2 linked regions of the Neorhizobium galegae bv. orientalis str. HAMBI 540 genome follow. Each later gene encodes a partner of the first gene's protein in a complex. Links are inferred from orthologs where the notes say so. Each region holds a gene or a part of one and is shown on either strand. Other genes may lie near its edges.

Region 1 (8,271 bases):
GCTCGACGACGGAGCCGAAAGTTTTCTTTTGCAATCGTTTTTGCCGCTTTCGCGGTTGCCGGCATCCTGGGACTTTCGCTCTACGCCATGCGCGGCGATGATGCCCTGAAGCGGGTTGCTTCCAACGTTCCACCCGCCTCCAAGCCCGAACAGACCCAGCCTCCTTCGAAACCTGACCCGAACGCGGCACAGCAATCTGCCGGCATGCCTCGATCAGATCCGAATTCCGGCGCCAATATCGAGCGGACGCTCACCGATGATGGGTCGGTCGTGACCAAGTATACGCCCCGCTCGCGCGATGGCAGCGGGCCGGTGATGATCGGCACCCAGCGGATCGGCCAGGACCCCCGCATGGCTGCCCAACCCAATGATGCGCTTCTGGAGAATTCGCCCCTTGGCCGGCTGCCGATTGTCGGTCCCGGCGGGCAGCGTCCGATGGACCAGTACGCGCGCCCCTGGTCCGGCGCGCGCGGCACCCGCATCGCAATCGTCGTCGGTGGTCTTGGCCTTAGCCAGACAGGCACCCAGCGGGCGATCCGCGACCTGCCGCCCACGGTGACGCTCGCCTTTGCCGTCAGCGGCAACAGTCTGCAGCGCTGGATGCAGGAAGCCCGCCGTGCCGGTCACGAAATCCTGATCCAGGTGCCGTTTGAACCGTTCGATTATCCGACAAACGATCCGGGTCCCGGCACTTTGCTGACCAAGATCTCGGCCAAGGATAATCTCGGCCGCCTCCATCAGGCCATGGGTGAGATCACCAACTATACCGGCGTCATGAACTATCTCGGCGGCCGCTATCTCTCGGATGCCGGCGCGCTGGAACCGGTCCTGCGCGATATTTCCAAGCGGGGACTGCTTTTCCTTGACGACGGGACATCAGCGCAGTCGAAGACGGCGATCGTTGCCAAGGCGATCGAACTGCCCCATGCCTTTGGCGATCTGACGCTTGACGGGCAGTTGCAGAAGGACGCCATCCTCAAGAAACTTGACGAACTGGAGCGCATCGCCGGCCGCAAGGGAACGGCAATCGGCATCGCTTCGGCTTTTGACGAAAGCATCGATGCGATAAGGCAATGGAGCGAGGAAGTCTCGCAGCGCGGGATCGAGATTGTCGGCGTCTCGTCGCTTGCAAGCGAAAGCGTCGAACCGTGATCGATCGGAGTTATCCATGAGCAAGAAAGACAAACGCTCGGTCGTCGCCGAGGAACTTCCCTATCGCCCCTGCGTCGGCATCATGGTTCTGAACCGCGCGGGCCTTGTCTGGGCCGGCCGGCGCATCAGCGAAGGCAATAGCGAATATGATGGTTCGCCGCAGCTTTGGCAGATGCCGCAGGGCGGCATAGACAAGGGCGAGGATCCGCTTCCCGCCGCCTGTCGCGAGCTTTACGAGGAAACGGGGATGCGCTCCGTCACCTTGCTTGCCGAGGCGCAGGATTGGATCAATTACGATCTGCCCGCGCATCTGATCGGCATTGGGTTGAAGGGAAAATATCGCGGCCAGACCCAGCGCTGGTTCGCTTTCCGCTTCGATGGCGACGAGAGCGAGATCGCCATCAACTCGCCGCCGGGCGGACACGCACCGGAATTCGATGCCTGGGAATGGAAGCCGATGGCGGAACTGCCCAGCCTGATCGTGCCATTCAAGCGCGCGGTCTACGACCAGGTCGTCGCGGAGTTTACGCATCTGGCCAAGACGGCAGCCGAACGGCTCTGACCGACCAGGGGCCGACGCTCCTTTCATGGCTGCATAGCCAACGTTCCCATCGACCGAAATGAAAAGACCCGGCGGAGCGGATGCTTCGCCGGGTCCTTTGCGTTCAAATACAGCAATTTATTCGGCAGAATCGGCGGATTCCGCGTTGAGGAGGCCGTAGCGTTCCTCGCCGATCTTCGCCAGCAGATCGAGTTGGGTTTCGAGGAAGTCGATATGGCCTTCCTCATCCATCATAAGCTCCTCGAAGAGCTTCATCGAGACGTAGTCGCCAGCCGCGTGACAGATATCGCGTGAGGCTTTGTAGGCCGTGCGGGCATCATATTCGCCAGCAAGATCGGCTTCCAGGACTTCCTTGACATTCTGACCGATGCGCAACGGGGCAAGCGTCTGCAGGTTGGGATGGCCTTCGAGGAAGATGATGCGATCGATGAGACGATCGGCATGATGCATTTCCTCGATCGACTCTGCCCGTTCCTTTTTCGCGAGCTTCTTGAAACCCCAGTCGTCCAGCAGGCGATAATGCAGCCAATACTGGTTGACGGCGCCTAGCTCGAGAAACAATGCCTCGTTAAGCCGCTCGATGACCTTTGAGTCGCCTTTCAATGTCCGCTCTCCTGTTTTCTTCATGGAACTGTCTCAGGCGGGACATATATACGACCACTTCGTCTTCCGTCGAGTGGTGGTGGGCGTGATATTCCTCGGTCGTGCGGATGATCAGGTCGACAACACTTGGGAAGCAGCCGCAGCAGCGGCCGCGTTTCGCCATGGCATGATAGACCTTTGAGGGTACGATGAGCTGCCAACAGTCCTCATCAAGGAGTTGCGTGATGACGTCCTTGATTTCCCTATCGGTGATGTAATTGCAACTGCAAACCAGCATTCTCGGTCGACCTGCCAAACATGACCCGTAACCTCCTCTTTTTGCGAAAGCGGACAGGAGATGTCAAGAAAGAATCGACATATATGAGTCACTTCTTAAGGGAGCCTGCCATACCCACGGCTTCTTCCTTTGTATCATTGCATCGGTAATTAGTGGAAATTGCGGCCTTTCGGCATGACGCTTCCTGGTCCTGCTCCGCAGGAATCGCCAGCTACCGCCTCCTTTGCACTTCCCCTGCGTGCCTCCTCCATTCCATTCGAACGCCTCTTCTGCCGGTGGTCTCCGCTCGATTGCAGCGCCTCGTCCGAACGGGCCGACACGCCGAACTGCCTCGCCTCTTTCTGCAGCAGACCCAGCATCGGGGTAATGTCCTCGATATGTTCGACCACGGTATGGATGACGCCGCTCTGGCTTTGCAGTCTCCCCCGGATCTTGACCAGCCGCGCGCCCATCACGACCGGCCGATAACGCTCGAAAATCTTCGACCAGACGATCGCATTGGCAACACCGGTCTCGTCTTCCAGCGTCATGAAGATAACGCCCTTGGCCGAGCCCGGTCGCTGCCGGACAAGAACGATCCCGCCGATCGTCACCCTCTGCCCGTTCGGGACCGTCAAAAGATCGACGCTGCGGGTAATCCCCATCGCCTTGAATTCTTCGCGCAGAAATGAAACCGGATGCGCTTTCAGCGAAAGCGAGAGATAGCGGTAATCCTCGATCACCTGTTCGCCGGGCAACATTTCCGGCAGCGCCGCTTTCGCCTCGGGCCGGAGATCCGCACGATCGGCCACATCGAACAAGGGCAGTTTCTCACTTGCCCTCCTGGCATCGAGCCCCCTGACGGCCCAGAGCGCTTCACGGCGGTTGAGTCTCACGGAGTTGAAGGCATCTGCATCCGCCAGCCGCTCGATATCCGACTTGTCGAGACCGGACCGCAGCCAGAGATCGTGGATCGACGTATAACCCTCTCCTCGGTTGGCAATGAACTTCTCGACCATGTCTTTTTCGGCAAGGCCTTTGACCTGTCGAAACCCAAGCCGCACGGCCCGCTCGGTCTTGATGACATCCCGCATGGATCTGTGACGCTTGTCGATCGCGGTTTTGTCGAAAACTGCCTCTTCCAAAGTGCAGTCCCACTCCGACCTGTTGACGTCCACGGGGAGAATCCTGACACCGTGCTCGCGTGCATCCCGTATGAGCTGGGCCGGCGCATAAAATCCCATCGGCTGGGAGTTCATCATCGCCGTGCAGAAGACGTCCGGATAATAGGTCTTGATCCAGGAAGAGGCGTAGACAAGCAAAGCGAATGACGCCGCATGACTTTCCGGAAAGCCGTATTCGGCAAAGCCCTGGATCTGGCTGAAGCAGCTTTCCGCAAATTCCTTGGAATAACGCTCGTTTTTCAACATACCTGCAACAAAATCGGTCTTAAATTCCTCCACTCTTCCCGATCGCTTGAACGTCGCCATCGATCGACGTAGTTTGTCCGCTTTTTCAGGAGAAAAACCGGCTGCAGTTATTGCAATCTGCATTGCCTGCTCTTGAAAGAGAGGTACGCCTAGCGTGCGTTCAAGAACCTTTTCCAATTCAGGACTGGGATATTCGATCGGCTGTTTGTTCCGTTGGGCTTCGCGCCGTTTTAGATACGGGTGGACCATGTTTCCTTGGATAGGGCCAGGTCTGACGATCGCCACTTCGACAACAAGGTCATAGAACTTTTCGGGTCTCAGCCTCGGCAGCATGCTCATCTGCGCCCGGCTCTCGATCTGGAAAACCCCGATCGTGTCCGCACGGCAGATCATGTCGTAAACAGCCTTCTCGGGCCGCTGCTGCAATCCGGCCAATGTCTCATTGACCTGATAATGCCGCTGCATCAGATCGAACGCTTTTTTGAGGCAGGTCAGCATGCCGAGCGCCAGCACGTCGATCTTCAGGAGCTTCAGGGTGTCGAGATCGTCCTTGTCCCATTCGATCATGTAACGGCCCGGCATGGCCGTTTTCATGATCGGCACGATTTCGTCAAGCCGGTCGCGCGTAATCAGGAAACCGCCGACATGCTGGGTGAGATGGCGCGGGAAACCCATAAGTTCCTGCGCATGCGAAAGAACCTGTTTTGTCACAAAGTCGGCAGTGTCGAGACCCGCGGCTTTTGCGTCTCTTTCCGACGTGCCTTCATCCGACCAACCCCACACCGTGCTCGAAAGTGCCGCCTGTACATCCTCGGAGAGCCCAAAAGCCTTGGCAACCTCACGGCCGGCCATTCGGGTCCGATAACTCGTAACCGCCGCCGTCAGGCCGGCATGGCGAAAGCCATAATGCTGATAAATGTACTGGATCACTTCCTCGCGCCGCGCATGTTCAAAATCGACATCGATATCCGGCGGTTCGTTTCGTTCGGTCGAAATGAACCGTTCAAAGAGCAGTGTCGTGGATGTCGGATCGACTTCGGTAATACCGAGACAATAACAGACGCTGGAATTGGCCGCTGAGCCACGCCCCTGGCAGAGGATCTTCAACTCATAGCGGGCATGCCAGACGATGTGGCGAACCGTCAGGAAATAAGGCTCGTATTGCATCTCCTTGATGAGATTGAGCTCATACCTGATCTGCTTGGAAACCTTCTCGGGGATCTTATCCGGATAACGCCACCTGGCGCCCTCCCAGGTAAGACGCTCCAAGGTTTCCGATACGGTTTCACCCGGAACGCTTTCGTCCGGGTAATTATGGCTTAGCTCATCAAGAGAGAAACGCAGGCGGCTGAAAAATCTTCGCGCGTTCGAAATCGCATCCGGATAAGCGTGAAAAAGCCGGGCCATTTCGGCGGCCTGCTTGATGTACCTCTCTCCGTTCGGGGCCAGACGAAAGCCAGCTTCCTGAACCGTCACATGTTCACGAATGGCGGTCACGACGTTTGAAAGCGATCGCCGTTCAGGAAGATGGAAAAGCGGCAGGTTCGTTGCAATCAACGGCAGACGGTTTTGGAAAGCCATCCGAGAAAATATCGCAAAGACAAGCCTGTCCCGTCCGTCATAGGTCGGCGACAGGGCGAAATAGATATTTTTGCCGAATTTTTCTCGATAGTCCTTCAGCTTTTTATTCAGGTCCACCAGATACCGGGCATCTTCAGCACGCGAAAAATCCGGAACGACGGCGAGCATCATTTCTTCCTTGCACCATTCGAGAAGATCCCATCCCTCAAGGATGCAGGAACCCTTCTCCGTCCTGAGGTTTCCACGGCTCAGAAGACGACAGAGATTCGCCCAGCCTTTCCGATTCAGAGGATAGGCCAGCACGTCCGGCGTATCGTCGGCGAAGACGAGCCGTGCCCCCGGATAAAAGGCGCAAGGTTCGATTGCCTCTTCTTCGTCTTCTTTCCTGCCTTCCTTCTTCTGACGCTCGTAGGTCTCCTTCATATTCCGGACCTGACTATGGGCGCGCACTACGCCGGCAACCGAATTCCGATCGGCAATCCCAAGCCCGGAGAGACCAAGCACACTCGCGGTAACAACCATTTCCTCCGGCCTTGCCGCGCCCTCCAGGAAGGAGAAGTTCGTCTTCGCGCCGATCTCGAAAAAAACGGGAGCGTCCGTCATGCGAAAATCCCATGCACGCGCCAGGTCGGCGCAGTTTTGCCGGCAACGTAATGACCGGCGCGGAAAATCCAGAAACGGCGGCCAGCTTCACTTTCAAGCCTGAAATAGTCGCGCTCCTCGACATCTTCCGCGTCATTCCACCATTCGGGCGAAATCCGCTCCGGCCCCTCCGCACGGATGACTTCATGGACGATGCGGCGCCAGCGGAAACGCTGGGGAGGGCCATCGGGCACCGTTGCCGCGAAGGCTTCCATCAGTTCCGGATGACGGAAGAGCCGCAAGGGGCGGTCGCTTCTCGGCGCGAAGGCAAAAATTTCCTCGGTTTTTTCCCGGACAATCCGCGAGGCAATCGCCGGCACGAACACTTCCGCGCGCTCCGGGACGTGGCTCTGCTTCGGTTCGGCGATCTGCAGACAGTCGGCCCCGAGCCGGGCCGAAACCCGATCGACAAAATCGGCAAGCGAGATTTCGCTATCGCCATTGCCGGTGAAATCACCCTGGGAAATCCTGAAGGCATCGTATTGCAACACGTTGAGGCGCAGGAGCTCGAAACCAAAGCCGGCATCGAGGTCATCGTGCACGGCGTTCAGGCGCTCCGAAAACAGCGAGGAGATCCGTTTCGGATCCTGCAACGGCTGCGAGGCACCGGCGGCGATGCGAAACACCCGGCCATCGACCCGGAAAAGCACCAGTTCGAAAACACGTCCCCCGACACCACGGGCTTCCAATTCCGATTTCAATGAAATGGCAATCTGGCCGGTCAGCTGCAAGATATGCTCTTCCGCCTGGATCGGTTCTGGAAGCCTCCGCTCGGCGGAAAGGGCCGCCACGGGCCGGCGAGGCGAGATGGCTTCCTCATTGTGACCGAGCGCCTGATCCAGCCGAAGCAATAGATGAATGCCGAAACGGCGAGCCAACGGCGCACGCGGCATCGGCAGAAGGTCGCCGATCCTTTTCAGTCCGAGCTTGTAGAGCGCCGCGATGGTGGCCTCATCGATACGCAAAGCGTTGACCGACAGAGGCGCCAGCACCGCCTCCGTCACCTGGTCGGCAATCACGCCGCCGCGGCCGAAGCGACAGGCGGCCCAGGACAGGCCCGGTGACGAGGAGATCGCCCCTTTGACATCGAATCCCATCTGCAAAAGTCGGCCAAGAATGTCCTTGAGCAGAGCCTCCTCGCCACCGAAGAGGTGGGTGCAGCCGGTTATGTCGAGAAACAGGCCTTCGCGGCCGTCCAGCGCCACCAGCGGGGTGTAACGATCGCACCAATCGGCAATCGCCTCGAGAAGGCCCTGGTCCGCCGCGCCATCCTCGTCCACCACGTCGATCTTCGGGAACATGGCGCGCGCTTCCGCCAACCCCTGCCCACGCTTCAGCCCGAGACGTTCGGAAACCTCGTCGAGCGCTGTGAGCCGCATGGCGTTTTCGCGCCGGCCGGCACAGAGGATCGGAGGATGTTCAGGACGCCCTTTCGAACGCCATGACAGTCCCCAGAGCCGGCGCGCGATCCTGTCGGTCGGCAGATGCGGGAAGACGAGCGCCAGGATGCGCTGGCGGGTTGTGGAAAGAGAAAGCCTCTCCTGCCTCTCGGCCGAGGGAAAATTGACGGTCATGGGGATTCCACTCCAGAAGTAGGGATAGCGGAGCCGGGATGCGGCTCTTCTCCAGGGTCAGCCTGAAAACGGGATGACCGATGCTGCCGCCAAGCTCGGATCCCTCCGGAAGATGCCGGCGAGCCGCCGGCGCCGGTTCGACAAGAAAGCGGAACGAGGCGCTGCTTGCCTCCTCCTCTCCCGCATGCCGCAACAGAAAGAGCGGCCGTCCCGCCGCCTTTGCCCTCAGACCCAGCCTGCGGCTTTCGGTGAGGCCGAAATGCCTGGGGTTGCCCCGGATTTCGAGAATGGTGGCGACAACAGCCCCGCTGGCCACCGCGGTCTCCGCAAGCCACAGGGCATCGTCCAGCTTGCGCGGCGAGGCGTAAAGAACATCCCGCAGGCTCAATCCGAACTGTTTGAGGCCGACGGAATAGGGAATTCCGGCCTCCTGTGTGGACACGACATCGCCGATCCACAGAACCGGCGCGT
Region 2 (10,291 bases), 310 kb from region 1 along the record:
TGGGAGGTAGGTGTTTGTGCCTGCCCCGACTGTTTCGATGATCTTTCGAGAATTGCCAGGCCCTCGTCACCCATCTCTGCAGCCATCACCGGAAACCGGGGTCCGAAAACCCTTGGACGAGGAGGCCGGTTCGCGAACCCGGTTTCCCATCCGATGACGGGGGTGATTATGAGATGAGTTCGAGAGGCGGGGATGAAAGGGGAAGTGAATATGGCTAAAGCGTTGATGAGGTTGGGCGGATTTTTCTTGGGGTGAGGAAAATCGCCCCCAGTCAAAACCCGTCCGGCACTACAGCCCGCCCTGCCACACACGCACCGCATCCACCGGCCAGATCAGCATCAGCACGTTGAGCGTCAGGTTATCACGGATGATGTAGCCGGTCGCCAGTTCGAAGAAGATGGCGATCGCAATCGTCAGCCAGACCGGCAGGCGCGAGGCGACAAAAAAACCGACCGCCATGAATACGGTGTCCATCGCCGAATTGAGGATGCTGTCGCCGGTATAACCGAGCGCCATCGTCGCCGTGCGGTAGCGGTCGATGATGAGAGGAGAGTTTTCGAGGAGTTCCCAGGCGGCCTCGATCAAGACTGCCAGCGACAGTCGGGCTGCGATCGGGGCGCGGCGCAGGATCAGCCAGCCGAGACCGTAGAACAGGAAACCGTGGATGATGTGCGACGGCGTATACCAGTCCGAGAGATGCTGCGAATTGCCGCTGGTATTCACCCCGCCTTCCCAGAGCTTCACATAACCGCATTCGCAGATCGGAATGCGGCCCATCGCGTAGAGGATGGCGATCTGGAGCAGGAAAAGGATGAGCGCGGCAAGAAACCAGCGTTTCGGCGACGAACTCGAGGGGGAAAATTCCGCTGCCGTCACTTTTCGACCTCGGGTGCCGGTTCCTGGATCGTGTGGCGCATGATCAGCGGCATCTGGGCGATCGTGAAGATGATGGTGATCGGCATCGTGCCCCAGACCTTGAAATTGACCCACACCACATCGGAGAAATTCCGCCAGACGACCTCGTTGATGACGGCCAGGAACAGGAAGAAGATCCCCCAGCGCAGGGTGAGCTTCTTCCAGCCGGCCTCGTCGAGCTGGAAGGCAGCGTTGAAGACGTAGCCGAGCAGCGACTTGCCAAACAGCAGCCCGCCGAGCAGCGCGACGCCGAAGAGCGAGTTGACGATGGTCGGCTTCATCTTGATGAAGGTTTCGTCCTGCAGCCAGATCGACAGCGAACCGAAGATCAGCACCACGACTCCGGACACCATCGGCATGACAGGCAGATGGTGGAAGACGATCTTCGAAGCGATCAGCGAGGCGACGGTCGCCACCATGAACAACGCGGTCGCCACCAGAAGCGGGCCGCCGACCGCCGAAAGCGCCGGGAATTGCGCAACCAGCCATTCGCCGCGCAGGTTGCCGAAGAAGAACACCAGAAGCGGCCCGATTTCCAGCGCGAGCTTCAGCATCGGATGCTGCTTTTCTTCCTTGGTCGGCGTGATGTCGCTTTCGATCGTCTGCATGGGTTCCAACTTTGAGGCCGTTATCGGCGAAGCCAAATCGTCATTCTGTGTCATCAATGCGTCAAACCCGCAATGGCGCGCGCAAAATCCTGCGCCTCGAAGGGTTCGAGATCGTCGACACCCTCGCCGACGCCGATGAAATAGATCGGCAGCTTGTGCTTGGCGGCGATCGCCACCAGAATGCCGCCGCGCGCCGTGCCGTCGAGCTTCGTCATGATAAGCCCGCTGACGCCCGCAACGTTCCGGAAAATCTCGACCTGGTTCATGGCGTTCTGGCCGGTAGTGGCATCCAGCGTCTGCAGCACGGTGTGCGGAGCGTCGGGATCGAGCTTGCCGAGCACCCTGACGATCTTTTCGAGCTCGGCCATCAGTTCGGTGCGGTTCTGCAGCCGGCCGGCGGTATCGATGATCAAGACGTCTGATTTGTTGGCGCGCGCCTGCTCGTAGGCGTCATAGGCAAGACCCGCGGCATCGGCGCCGAGCTTGGTGCCGATGAAGGTCGAACCGGTGCGGTCCGCCCAGATCTTCAGCTGCTCGATCGCGGCCGCGCGAAACGTGTCGCCGGCGGCGAGCATGACCTTGAGGCCTGAACCGGAGAGCTTTGCGGCGAGCTTGCCGATCGTCGTGGTCTTGCCGGTGCCGTTGACGCCGACGACGAGAATGACATGCGGCTTGTGATTGAGATCGAGCGCCAGCGGTTTGGCGACCGGCGCCAGAACCCTTGTGATTTCAGCCGCCATGATTCTCGACACGTCCTCGCCGGTCACGTCCTTGCCGTAACGCTCGGAAGAAAGCGCACCGGTGACCCGCATGGCTGTCTCGACCCCGAGATCGGCCTGGATCAGCAGGTCTTCGAGCTGCTCCAGCGTTTCCTCGTCCAGCTTGCGCTTGGTAAAAAGCGCGCCGATCTGACCAGTGAGCTGCGACGACGTGCGCGCAAGACCGGCACGCAGGCGCTGGAACCAGGTGAGTTTCGGTTGGATGGCGACGGGTTCGGGCGTGGGTTCCGGGCGGGCGGTGGAGAAGCCCTTGGGGAGGGTGGGTTCTAGGCGAGGCGTTTTACCCAGAGCAGGAACCTCTTCGTCTGAAGAAACACCCCCCTCTGTCCTGCCGGACATCTCCCCCTCAAGGGGGGAGATCGAATCGTGGTCCGCACCTTCCCCTAAAACTGCAGCCGAGCCTGTTGTACTGTCGTCCGATGCCGGAGCCGGCGGCGCATCCGTAATCTCCCCCCTTGAGGGGGAGATGTCCGGCAGGACAGAGGGGGGTGCTTCCGCGGCTGCGACGGCCTCTTCTTCGGCCTCGGCCTCCGCCTGCAATAGCGCCAACGGCACCATTCCGATCTCGGATGCGGCTTCGACACCCAAAAGCAGCGCCGGTTCATCCTCTTCGGAAGTCTCCGGCTCGGCCGGCTCGACATTTTCCGCCGCCACATCCGCGACAGGCCCGCCGGCGGTCTCGATCTCGGCCGGTGCGACCGGGTCGACGGGCGAGACCGGCAGGTCTTCGTCGCGCGACTTCGGCTCCAGTTCCGCCTGGATGGCGGCGACGTCCTCCGGCTTTACCGCATCGGGTGCCGGTTCCTCGGAGGGTTTGCCGAAGGTGAAGACGCGCTTGATGAAGCTCAATGCCATGAGAACCTGTTCCGGTTACGCCGCCCGAGACGGGACAAGGGCAGACGCGACCTGCATTTCCAGATGTTTGCCGTTATGGCCGGTAATCATAACGCGCTTGAACTCGCGGGGAATAAGGCGAGGCACTGCCACCAGCGAAAAGTTTTCCGTGTGCGCCATGCCGTTGTTCTCGACGATGATGGCCTGCTCGCTGCCGACCATCCGGTCGAGGTGGGCACGATACAGCAGGTCGCCCCGCGCCCGCAGCCGTGCCGCCCGGTCCTTGACGACAGCCCGGTCCACCTGCGGCATGCGCGCCGCCGGCGTGCCCGGACGCGGGCTGTAGGGAAAGACGTGCAGGAACGAGGTGCCGGCCTCTTCCGCCAGCGTCGCGGCGTTCTCAAACATTTCTTCCGTCTCGGTCGGGAAACCGGCGATCATATCCGCCCCGAAGGCGATCTCCGGGCGCAGGCGCCGCGCCTGTTGCACGAAGGCAAGCGCCTCGGCGCGCGAGTGACGGCGCTTCATCCGCTTCAGGATCATGTCGTCGCCATGCTGCAGCGACAGGTGCAGATGCGGCATGAAGCGCGGCTCGTCGGCGATCAGGTCCCAGAGATGCTTGTCCGCCTCAATGCTGTCGATCGAGGACAGGCGCAGGCGCAGGATCTCCGGCACCTGTTTGAGCAGCGTCTTGGCGAGAAGCCCGAGCGACGGCTGGCCGGGGAGATCGGCGCCATAGCTGGTGGCGTCGACGCCGGTCAGCACGATCTCGCGATAACCGCTTTCCGTCAGCCGCCTTGCCTGATCGACCACCGCGCCCATCGGCACCGAGCGGGAATTGCCGCGGCCATAGGGGATGATGCAGAAGGTGCAGCGATGATCGCAGCCGTTCTGCACCTGGATGAAGGCGCGTACGTGCCCATCGATATGCTTGACCATCTGCGGCGCGGTGGCGCGCACGCTCATGATGTCGTTGACGCGCAGCTTCTCTTCCGCCGAGACGCCAAAATCCGGCAGCGCCCGATAGGAGGCGCTGGTCAGCTTCTCCTCGTTGCCGAGCACGGCATCGACTTCCACCATGCCCGCAAAAGTCTCTTTTTCGGTCTGGGCGGCGCAGCCGGTGACGATGATGCGCGCATGCGGATTTTCCCGCCTGGCGCGGCGGATCGCCTGGCGGGCCTGACGCACGGCCTCGCCGGTGACTGCGCAGGTATTGACGAGGATCGCATTGTTGAGCCCGGCCTTTTCGGCCTCCGCCCGCATCACTTCCGATTCATAGGTATTGAGCCGACAGCCGAAGGTGATGACCTCGACGCCGCTCAATTGACCCGAGCCTCCGGCTCGCCCCTTTGAATTGCATTGGCCTCTGGCTCGTCGTCGCGGATGAAGGTTCCGATGGTCGGATCCACCTTGCCGGACCATTCCCATTCGGCGGGACCGGTCATCACGACGTGATCGTCGTCGCGCCATTCGATGACGAGCGGTTGGCGGATCGGGCTGGAGGCAACGTCAATCGTCACCATACGACCGGTGCGCCCGGTGCGGGCGGCGGAAACGGCGGCAGCACAGGCGGCCGAACCGCAGGCGAGCGTCAGGCCGGCGCCACGTTCCCAGGTGCGGGTGCGCAGCGACGACTTCGACGTGACCTGCGCCAGCGTGATATTGGCCTTTTCCGGAAACATCGGATGGTTTTCGAGCAGCGGTCCGAACAGTTCGAGGTCGAAGCTCATCGGATCGCGGTCGACCCAGAAAATCGCATGCGGATTGCCCATCGACATGGCAGACGGCGAATGCAGGATCGGGGCGTCGATCGGGCCGATCTGCAGCTCGATGCGGCTGGTATCGAAAAATTCCTCGGCAAGCGGAATGCGGTCCCACTCGAAGACCGGCTTGCCCATGTCGACCGAGATCGTGCCGTCCTCATGCTCGACGGCATTGAGGATACCGGCGACGGTCTGGAAGGTAAAGGTCTTGCGGCCGGTCTCGGAGCTAAGCGCCTGCACCACGCAACGCGTGCCGTTGCCGCAGGCCTGGGCCATCGTACCGTCGGAATTAAGGATGTCGATCCAGGCATCGGTGCCTTGAGCCTTCGGATCGTGGATGGCCATGATCTGGTCGAACTGGGTGGCCGGATCGGCATTCAGCGCGATAGCAGCCTGCGGCGTCACCTTGTCGGCGCGTCCGCGCATGTCGACGACCAGGATCTTGTTGCCAAGCCCGTTCATCCGCGCGAATTCCACCAGTTCCGTCATGACGCCAATCCATTCCGGGCCAGATGCCCGCATATCGGGCTGTATATGGCGGAAAAGGCGAGGAATTACCAGTGGGGGCTTGCCTCTGCGCGGCAGCGGTCGACAGGCAGGGAGAGGGAACCGGCCATATACGCTGGAACACGCTGCCCAAGGATCCGCGGGGTCAAGCCCGAAGGCCTCACGCCACGCCCTCAGACGAAAATCTCGTCCACCAGCGCATGCACCCGCCGAAACGCCGACTTAGCGCCTTCGGCCATTTCCGTTTCCTCCACTTCTGACATCTCGAACCCGTTGAAAGCAGCAACGAAAGTGCGCCAGTGCAGGCCGCGGCCGGCGGGGTGGCCGGCGAGGTGGCGGGCGCCGAATTCTTCCGACAGGCCGAGCCTTGCCGCCTGCTTCAGGAGGAAAGCGGCGCCGAGGTTCGAGCCTTCGGCAACGTACAGCCATCCGAGTGCGGCCGGGATACGGAGCCCATCCGTGCCAGCCGTGAGGACGGCCGGCGGGCTTCCGGTCACGTCGGCGATATCCTGGCGCAGCGCTTCAAGCCGGACCCGGCTCGGAAGATCGGGGACGATGCGGTTGAGCCGCGGATCGAGATAGAGCGGATCGACATCCGCATGGAAATGATGCTGCACGGCGAGGAACAGCGCATACCGCTCGCGGCTGGCGAAGGGATCGGCCGCCATAATGCGCGTGTCGAGGCGCTCATGAGTGGCGTCGGTGAGAGCCTTCAGACGCTGGATCCGGGTCGGTGCGGCGGTTGTTTCAAGTTCGATCTGCATAGGTGCTATGTCCAGATGCTTAAATGTTTTAGAATTTGGCCGTCAGGAATGCCCGGATTGTTCGGCCGGGAGCGGGAGTGAACCCGTCGAGCGCATCCACGTAAAATCGGTCCGTCAAGTTCTCCGCCTGGAGGTCGAACGTCAAGTGGTCGGTGATCTTGTAGGTGGCGAACGCATCGACGGTCGTATAGGGAATCCACATGCCCGTATACATCCGGGCTTCCTGCGTGACCGGCGACAGGCGCGCGCCGCCATGCGTGAAGCGGGTGCCAAAACTCAGCCTGTCGTCGAAGAGGCGCATGCCGAGCGTCAGGCTCGCCATGATCTCGGGCGGCATGTGGTTGGCGGCATAATCCATCGACACGGTCGAGTCCGAGCAGGTGGAAAGAGTGCGGCAGAACTCGTAGCTCAGGTACTTGGTCAGCGATCCTTCGCTGAAGAACGGGCCGGCCTCGTAAGAGCCGGAGATTTCGATACCGGAGAACCGGGTGCTCCTGAGATTGTCGAAGGTGAAGACCGGCTGGCCCGGCCCCGCATTGGACGGTACGCGAGAAATATAGTCGGTGTAGTTGTTGTTGAAATAGGACAGCTTGAAGCGCAACGCGTCGTCGGCGAGCAACAGGCCATCTTTACTGTAGTTGACGCCGACTTCCCAGTTCTTCGAGACCTCCGGCTTCAGATAAGGGTTCTGGATGACGTTACCGTCATTGCCCATGGTTTCGCGCATGGTCGGCGGGCGCATGCCTTCGGCATAAAGCGCGTAGAACTGCAGCCCTTCGATCGGCTCCACGATGACGCTGACGGACGGGTTGAACCGGCCGCCTTCCTTGTGCCGGATGCCGGTCCTGGATTCGATACCCTTGTCGTTCATCCAGTAACCGTCATAGCGCAGCCCGGCATTGAGGGCCAGCCAGTCGGTCGCCTCCCACTGGCCGTCGGTGAACACGCTGGCGATCGACCGGTTGCCGATGCTGGGATCCATCTGCACCCCCCGGTCAGTCGTATGACTGCGACTGAAATAGCGCCTGGAATCGATATCCTCGAGCAGGTAGGACGCGCCGTAATTGGCCTTGAACGGCCCGTATTCCGTGTCGAGCAGGCTCGTGTTCGAAATGTCGCCGCCCCAGGTATGGGTCATGGCGTAGCGGGGATCGTCGCCCGGTATAATGTTGAACTGTGGGTAATATAGGCCGAAACCCGTCGACATGGAGTTCTGGTCGACGATGCTCAGCCAGGCATTGACCTTGAGATCGATCAGGTCGCTGGGATTGTACCGATAACGGCTGGTGAACGTGTCGGTCGTGACATCGGATAGCGGCGCCTGCCGGAATGTGTTGTCGCCCGAGGTCAGAAGCGAGGTCATGATCTGGCCGAACTGGCTTTCATAGCGGATATAGCCCAGTTCCAGGCTCTGGTCGTCATCGAAGCGAAGCGTACCCTTGGCGAGAAACGAGGTGGATTCGTTGGACGAATTGAAGACCTCTTCACCCTGTTTGGTGAGCGAGAGGAATTGATTGCGGCCCTGGAACTCGTAGTAATTCTTGCCGTGCTTGCCGGCGAAATAGTTACCGCGATAGCGGCGGGCACCGGCGATGACGAAATCGAAATTGTCCTGCACCGTACCGAGCGCAAAGCTGCCCGAGCCATTGGTGAAATCGAAGAATTCGGCCGAATCCGTCTGCTGGTCGTAGGAATTGACCGTAAAATCTTTCGTCGTGTTGTCCTGGGCGCCGATCTTGATGCGGCCGCCATATTGCTTGCCGTCCTCAACGATATCCTTGGCTTTCAACGTGGTGATCTCGACCACGCCGCCATTGACGCCGGCGCCCACCGCGCCGCCCGTCGGTCCCTTGGAAATGCCGACGCCGCCGATCAGGTCCGGATCGATATAGGTGCGGTCATCGACGCCGCCGTAACCGCGCCAGGTGGTCGTCGTCTGCTGCGTACCGTCGATCGCAACCCGAACGCGGTTCTGGCCCTGCAGCCCGCGAATGTTCACGTTGACGGAACCGCTGCTGTGGTTGTTGGCGGAAATGATGCCCGGCGTGTTCTTGAACAGGTCGCCGGCCGACGAGCCGCGGAAGCGTTGGATCTGCTCGGACGAGATATAGCTCGTCGAACCCGGCGTCTCGTAAGGCGCGTCGACAGCGCGGCCATTGTCGCCATCGCGCAGGACAATCGGATCCAGCGTCGTATCGGGATCACCACCAGTCGCTGCGGCCGCCGAACCCGCAACTTCCAGCGTCACCGTATTGCCGCCGCTTGACCGGAAGGAAACGCCGGTGCCGGAGAGCAGCCGCGACAGGGCGGCAGAGGGCGTCAGCGAACCGGTCACGCCGCCCGTGGTCTTTCCGGCAGTGATTTCGCTGCGATAGACGAGACGCAGGTCGGTCTGGCGGCCGAGCGCGAGAAGTGCGCTTTCAAGCGGCCCGGCGGGAATGGAAACGGCGACCTGCTGCGACTGGACGCCCTGCGCCGGCTGCTGTGCGAAGGCCGGAGCCATGCCGCCCAGCAAGGATGCGCAACCAAGCGCAATCCGGACATGCCGCGAATAAAGCGGTCCCCTCAAATTCATTTAGACCCCCTGCACTCAAACTTCGTGACCGCTCTCATCGCGGCCCCTGATGGTTATGAGTGAAAGAGAGCTCCACCTCCTGATGTGGGTTTTCAAAAAAAGATGAATTTTGTACTCATATTTTCGAACGACTGCCTCAGCGCGACCGGACCAGCGTGACCCAGTCGGAAAGCCGGATGATGCGGATCGGCAGGCTCTCCTGCAGGGCCGTGAAAGTCTGATCGACATCGGTGGCAGTAAACACGCCGCTGACCCGCAGCTGCGAGGCCTGGTCGTCGAGCACCATGATGCGGCCCCGCTGATAACGGCCGATCTGGCCGAGCACCTCACCGAGCGGCCGACCGGAGAAGACCAGCTTGCCGCTGCGCCAACTCGTCAGATCGGCGACATCGCCGGAGCCGGTTGTCAGGCGGCCATCGGTGCCGAGATGCGCGGTGCCGCCGCTTTCGAGCACCGCACGCTGGGAGCCGGCGGTCACCGCCACATGCCCCTCCTCGACCATTACCTCGTCGCGCTCGCCGACCCGCACCGCATAGTGGGTTCCGAGCGCGATCGCCTGGGTTTCGTCGCCGCTGACGACGAAGGGCCGCGCCGCGTTCGGGGTGACGTCGAAAAAGGCTTCGCCGCGCAGGACCACGATCCGGCGCTCGGTCTGGCCGTATCGCACCTTGATCGCGCTATCGGTGTTGAGCGTCACCACCGATCCGTCGTCGAGGTCGATGCGCTGGATGACGCCGACCGGCGTGTAGAAATCCGAACGATACCGGGCGATGAGGCCGGTCTCGTTGGCGATGATGCCAAGACAGCCCATCAGAAGCAGGGCGGCAACGCCACTCCCGACCACCCGGCGCCGGCGTGGCACGACCGTTTTCGGCACCGCGGCGAGATCGCCCCAGAGAGAGCTCATCTCTTCAAAGGCAGCCGCATGCGCCGGATCCTGCATTTTCCAGAATTCGAAGCGGCGGCGATCGGCATCGGTTGCGTCGCGGGAGCCGAGACGCGCGACCCAGCCTGCCGCCTCCTCCGCAATGGCGTCCTCACGCGCCTTGTCTGAAACATTAGTCATGCGCAATCCCCCCGGCGGGAGGCAATGCCGCAAGGCGGGCCTGACGGCAAGCCATGAGTGCACGGATGATGTGTTTTTCAACCATGTTTCGGGAGATCCCAAGCTTGGTCGCGATCTCTCCGTTGGAAAGCCCTTCGAGCCGGCTAAGCACGAACACCACCCGGCATTTCGGCGGCAGGGAGGAAATCGTCTCGATCAGAAGTCCGAGCTGCTGGCGCGCGGCGACCACACGCTCCGGACTTGGCGCTTCGTCGGCCACCTGCGTCTGGTCCAACTCATCGCTGAAAAGCGCGCTGTCGCGCATCAACCGGGCGGTGATGCCATGGGCGACGGATCGGGCGACCTGGAAAAGATAGGCATGCGGATTGCGCAGATCCTCCTTCGGCGATGCCGTCAGCAGCCGCAGAAAGGTCTCCTGCGTCGCGTCTGCCGCATCCTCCCTGTTGCGCAGGCGCCGAAGAAAGAACCGCCGCAGCTTCC

What was found.
Region 2: the proteins of RG540_RS19800 (region 1) and dapF are in contact, whole or in part, in a solved structure (PDB 5YGU), measured with the Escherichia coli proteins. The link is inferred for Neorhizobium galegae bv. orientalis str. HAMBI 540 from one-to-one orthologs.

Annotation. Positions count from the first base shown.
Region 1 is NZ_HG938353.1:4,100,296-4,108,566, forward strand. Bases 1-2,941 are described here. They hold RG540_RS19800 (RNA pyrophosphohydrolase), read left to right. Parts: upstream 1-1,168; coding sequence 1,169-1,714; downstream 1,715-2,941. Other genes in these bases: RG540_RS19795 (divergent polysaccharide deacetylase family protein), read left to right, coding at 1-1,152; bfr (bacterioferritin), read right to left, coding at 1,832-2,317; RG540_RS19815 (error-prone DNA polymerase), read right to left, coding at 2,744-2,941. Outside these bases: more of RG540_RS19815, read right to left, coding at 2,942-6,187; RG540_RS19820 (Y-family DNA polymerase), read right to left, coding at 6,184-7,605; RG540_RS19825 (ImuA family protein), read right to left, coding at 7,646-8,271. UniProt on the Escherichia coli protein: Master regulator of 5'-end-dependent mRNA decay.
Region 2 is NZ_HG938353.1:3,791,435-3,801,725, forward strand. What follows is about bases 3,423-6,293. They hold dapF (diaminopimelate epimerase), read right to left. Parts: upstream 5,389-6,293; coding sequence 4,456-5,388; downstream 3,423-4,455. Other genes in these bases: mtaB (tRNA (N(6)-L-threonylcarbamoyladenosine(37)-C(2))-methylthiotransferase MtaB), read right to left, coding at 3,423-4,459; RG540_RS18485 (biliverdin-producing heme oxygenase), read right to left, coding at 5,580-6,170; RG540_RS18490 (TonB-dependent receptor), read right to left, coding at 6,199-6,293. In the rest of the region: RG540_RS18460 (DUF2585 domain-containing protein), read right to left, coding at 289-813; RG540_RS18465 (septation protein A), read right to left, coding at 873-1,523; signal recognition particle-docking protein FtsY, read right to left, coding at 1,577-3,157; more of mtaB, read right to left, coding at 3,173-3,422; more of RG540_RS18490, read right to left, coding at 6,294-8,745; RG540_RS18495 (FecR family protein), read right to left, coding at 8,882-9,811; RG540_RS18500 (RNA polymerase sigma factor), read right to left, coding at 9,804-10,291. UniProt on the Escherichia coli protein: Involved in the succinylase branch of the L-lysine biosynthesis and in the biosynthesis of the pentapeptide incorporated in the peptidoglycan moiety. Catalyzes the stereoinversion of LL-2,6-diaminopimelate (L,L-DAP) to meso-diaminopimelate (meso-DAP).